2 regions of the Pseudarthrobacter sp. MOO13 genome follow, and region 2 is predicted to be linked to the other one. Evidence: riboswitches for the same ligand, from Rfam matches in the RefSeq annotation. Region 2 holds a riboswitch; the other holds the start of a gene.
What was found. Region 2 has a riboswitch for glycine ahead of gcvP (aminomethyl-transferring glycine dehydrogenase). Riboswitches for the same ligand answer to the same signal wherever they lie in the genome.
Positions count from the first base shown of each region.

Region 1: another riboswitch for glycine. It lies ahead of gcvP (aminomethyl-transferring glycine dehydrogenase); the one in region 2 lies ahead of gcvP (aminomethyl-transferring glycine dehydrogenase).

Region 1 is NZ_CM177848.1:3,314,751-3,317,203, forward strand. Features, by position in the region: gene gcvP (aminomethyl-transferring glycine dehydrogenase) at 1-1,074, opposite strand, end outside; glycine riboswitch at 1,264-1,360, opposite strand; gene AC4EEO_RS15130 (TetR/AcrR family transcriptional regulator) at 1,470-2,006, opposite strand; gene AC4EEO_RS15135 (MFS transporter) at 2,090-2,453, shown strand, end outside.
Region 2 is NZ_CM177848.1:3,666,539-3,668,991, forward strand. Features, by position in the region: gene cycA (D-serine/D-alanine/glycine transporter) at 1-681, opposite strand, end outside; glycine riboswitch at 730-825, opposite strand; glycine riboswitch at 826-924, opposite strand; glycine riboswitch at 1,215-1,315, shown strand; gene gcvP (aminomethyl-transferring glycine dehydrogenase) at 1,475-2,453, shown strand, end outside.

The sequences.
Region 1 (2,453 bases), 350 kb from region 2:
CGCCTTCAGCCCGTCCGGGCCGTGGTATACCGCGTACATGGACGCAACGATGGCCAGCAGCGCCTGGGCGGTGCAGATGTTGGACGTGGCCTTCTCGCGGCGGATGTGCTGCTCGCGGGTCTGCAAAGCCAGGCGGTAAGCGGGAACGCCGGCGTCGTCCTTGGACACCCCAACCAGGCGGCCGGGCAGGGAACGTTCCAGGCCCTTGCGGACAGCCATGTAGGCGGCGTGCGGCCCCCCAAAGAACAACGGCACACCAAAGCGCTGGGCCGAGCCAACGGCAATGTCCGCGCCCTGCTCGCCCGGAGGTGTGATCAGTGTCAGGGCCAGCAGGTCCGCAGCCACCGTAACCAGCGCGCCGCGGTCCTTGGCAGCGGTAATGACGGCGGACTGGTCCCACACCCGGCCGGAGGCGCCGGGCTGCTGCAGCACGACGCCATTGATGGCACCCTCCGGCAGGCCCTTGGACAGGTCCGCGACCTCCACCTCGAAGCCCAGCGCCTCGGCGCGACCCTGCACGATGGCGATGGTCTGCGGAAGAACGTCGATGTCCAGGACCGTCTTGCCGTCCTTCGCTCCCGCGGACTTGTTGGCGCGGCGCATCAGGAGCACGGCCTCGGCCACGGCGGTGGCTTCATCCAGCAGCGAGGCGTTGGCGATGGGCAGTCCCACCAGGTCCTGCACCATGGTCTGGAAGTTCAGCAGTGCCTCGAGCCGGCCCTGCGAGATTTCCGGCTGGTACGGGGTGTAGGCGGTGTACCAGGCCGGGGATTCCAGGATGTTGCGGCGGATCACCGGCGGCGTCACGGTGTCGTAGTAGCCCTGGCCGATCATCTGGACTGCCGTCTTGTTCTTGGCGGCAAGCTTCCGCAGTTCCGTGAGGACTTCAACCTCGCTGAGGGCGTCCTGCAGACGAAGGGCAGATTCCTGACGGATGACCTTGGGGACGGCGGTGTCAACCAGTGAGTCGACAGTGTCGTAGCCAACGGCTTTGAGCATGGTATCGACGTCGGCCTGGCGGCGCGCACCGATATGGCGGTCGACGAAAGTGGTGGAGGCTGGGCTAACCGGCACGAAGGAACTCCATTTACTCAGGCGGCGCAGGGTACGCCACAGCGATTCGGGTTCCTCCCCGCTCTGTATTGGACCTGAGAGTTTCCGCGGTGCCTGCCTGGCAGGACCCGCTTGCACCGTCGGTGAGCACACCGGCTCCGAATCCCCGATTGGGGGTCATGGGAACCGCCTGCTGCTTTCCAGAGGCGCCTCGCCGCGGCGGTACGGGGGCCTGCGAGATTCCTGGGGAGGATTTGCTCCTACGGCGCCTGCCTGTACACCGGCAGAACTCTCCCGCCGCAGATCAAAGGCTATTCACTTGTAAACCAGCCATGTGCTGGATCATGCGGGCCGGTGACAGCCCTCACAACATTCCATTGTCCTATGCCGCAACCCTTCCCGGCAAATGGCGGAGGCTACCTGCGAAGCCGCTCAAGGGCCGCCAGGAGTTCCTCCACGTCAGCCGCCGCTCCCCCTTGCGGCGCCGGACCCACGGACAACATGGCGTTGAAATACAGCCCGTCCCCCATATACAAGACCGCTTTGGCCAGCCCCGGCCCCACGTCGGCCGCGATCTCGTCCAGCCACCGCTGCTGGATGGCCGCGAAACGGCGCCGCGTTTCCTGGTGCGCCACTTCCGCCAGCCTGGTGGCGGCAACGATGGCCCGGTCCAGCGGAGTGTCCGCCCAGACGGAGGAGCGGATGAAGTAGGCCGCCGCCCCCTCGGCGGCCGCGGCCATGGCGTCGGCGTCCTCTTTGGCCAGCCCGTCCAGGCGGTCCAGCAGCACTTCGATGAGCGCTTCCTTGTTGGGGAAGTGGTACAGCAGTCCCCCCTTGGACACGCCTGCCTTTTTGGCCACCGCGTCGAGCGTGGCCGCCCGCTCCCCCACGTCGATCAAGAGGGTTTCGAAGGCGTCAAGGACCGCATCACGGGCTACAGGCTTTCGGGGCATGCTTCCCATCATGCCTTCCGCCGGCGTCGAAAAGGGAAACGGCAAGGTTTTAAACTGTACCGTCTGGACGGTATAGTTATTTTATGACGACTTCCCCTTCGACCTCGGCGCCTGCACGCAGCGGCGGAGCGGCCGGGCGGTCCCCGCGGCGCGACTGGCTCGCACTGGGGCTGCTGATGTTCCCGGTACTGCTCGTCGCCGTGGACAATACCGCCCTGACATTCGCCCTGCCCGCCATCACCCGCGCCCTGGAACCCTCCGGCGTGCACGTGTTGTGGATTATTGACGCTTATCCACTGGTATTGGCCGGTCTCCTGGTATCGATGGGAAGCCTTGGCGACAGGATTGGGCGGCGCCGGTTGCTCATTATCGGCAGCACGGGCTTTGCCGGATTGTCCGCCGCAACGGCTTTTGCGCCCTCCGCGGAGTGGCTGATCGCCGGACGGG
Region 2 (2,453 bases):
GAATCCGGCCACAAAGCCCATGAACTCATTGGGGAAGAACCCGCCATGGCTCCACAGGTTGGTGAAGCTAGCCGTGCCCGCGTCGCTCTGGAAACCGGTGAAGATCATGAAAAGTCCCACGATGATCAGGGCCGCGATGGCGACGATCTTGATGAGGGCGAACCAGAACTCTGTCTCGCCGAACGCCTTGACCGTGGCGAGGTTCAGCAGCAGCAGGATGCCCACCGTGGCCAGGCCCGGGATCCAAAGCGGCAGCGCCGGCCAAAGTTCTTTTGAGTACCCGGCGATGGCGATGACGTCCGCGATTCCGGTGATCACCCAGCAGAACCAGTACGTCCACCCGGTGAAGAAGCCTGCCCACGGACCCAGGAGGTCGGCGGCGAAATCACTGAAGGACTTGTAGTTCAGGTTGCTCAGCAGCAACTCGCCCATGGCCCGCATGACGAAGAAAAGCATGAAGCCGATGATCATGTACACGAAGATCACGGAAGGTCCGGCGGCGGAAATGGTCTTGCCGGAACCCATGAACAGGCCTGTGCCGATCGCGCCACCAATGGCGATGAGCTGGATATGCCGGTTGGTGAGTTGCCGTTCCAGGTGGGGAGGCCCGCTGCGGGCCGCCGTGGCAGCACCCTGGCCGCGGGCTGGTTCGCTGTTGGACGTGGGGGGATGAATCGCCATGAGGAACTCCATCGATAAAGCGGCTTTTGGAGCCGCAAAGATTTGGTTCCTCCCCGCTCTGTTGTGGACCTGAGAGTTTCCGCAGCCAAAGCCGCTTGCACCGTCGGTGAGCCAAGGTCATGCCCGGCTGCTTTCCAGAGTTGCCTGTCCGCGGCGGTACGTGGGCCTGAGAGTTTCCTGGGGAGGGTTTGCTCCTACGGCGCCTGCTGGGTGTACCCGGCAGGACTCTCCCGCCGCAGGTCGAAGGCGTATTCAGTTGGAGGTCGGCGGCTTTTTGGGCCGCCGCCGGGCATGCACGGGACAGGCGCCGACTGGTAGGCCGCTCCGGATACGCTGAGCCAGCCACCGGCGGCGCCAATCCCGGGTTCAGTGTGGTGTCCGTCACGATCGAATGTCAAACCCCTTCCGACACAAGCGGGGAACGAAGGCGTCACGCGCCCAGTCAAGCCCCTCACCGCACCTGGCCGATTTGCCAATGACGGGTTCGTCCCGATACCTTGTGAGCCGAATCACCCACATTTGAATAAGCCTTTCGAGCTGTGACGGGAGAGTCCTCCCGGCGAATCACCGGGCAGGCGCCGTAGGAGCAAATCCTCCCCAGGAATCTCTCAGGCCCATGTACCGTCACGGCGAGGCGACTCTGGAAAGCAACCAGGCTCCGGCCTGGTTCACCGACGGTGCAAGCGGTCCCCTGCCACCAGCAGGCAACGCGGAATCTCTCAGGTCCAATACAGAGCGGGGAGGAACCCATCCCACGCTGTGCCACCCTGGCCGGCCAGACCTGGAGTTCCTCATGACGATTCAGTCGCTTCCAACATCCTTCGTGGACCGCCATATCGGTGCGCGCCGCCAGGCCGACGTCGACACCATGCTCAAGGCCGTGGGATACGACAGCGTGGACGGCCTGGTTGACGTGGCCGTCCCCGCGTCCATCCGGCAGGAAACTGCGCTCAAGCTGACCGACGCCCTCAGCGAGGTTGAAGTCCTCACGGAACTGCGGAAGCTTGCCGCGAAGAACAAGACTGCCGTCCAGATGATCGGCCAGGGTTACTACGACACCGTGACGCCGCCGGTGATCCGCCGCAACATCCTGGAATCCCCGGCCTGGTACACCGCCTACACGCCCTACCAGCCGGAAATCTCGCAGGGCCGGCTTGAGGCGCTGCTGAACTTCCAGACCATGGTGCAGGACCTGACGGCGCTCCCGATAGCCAACGCTTCCTTGCTGGATGAAGCCACCGCCGTGGCCGAGGCCGTGCTCCTGATGCGCCGCGCCAACAAGTCCGCGGCAGCCAAGGACGGCAAGACTGTCCTGGACATCGACGTACTTCCGCAGACCATCGCTATTGTCAGGGGCCGTGCGGAGGCGCTGGGCTTCGAGGTGGAGGTCGCGGACCTGTCCAAGGGCCTGCCCGAGGGCGACATCAATGGCGTCGTGCTGCAGCAGCCCGGGGTCTCCGGCCGGGTGTGGGACCAATCCGCCGTGATCACCGCTGCCAAGGACCGGGGCGCGCTGGTCACGGTGGCTGCGGACCTGCTGGCCCTGACCCTGATTACCCCTCCGGGCGAGCAGGGCGCGGACATTGCTGTCGGCTCGGCCCAGCGTTTTGGTGTGCCGTTGTTCTTTGGGGGGCCGCACGCCGCCTACATGGCCGTCCGAAAGGGCCTGGAACGTTCCCTGCCCGGCCGCCTGGTTGGGGTGTCCAAGGACGATGCCGGCGTTCCCGCTTACCGCCTGGCTTTGCAGACCCGCGAGCAGCACATCCGCCGCG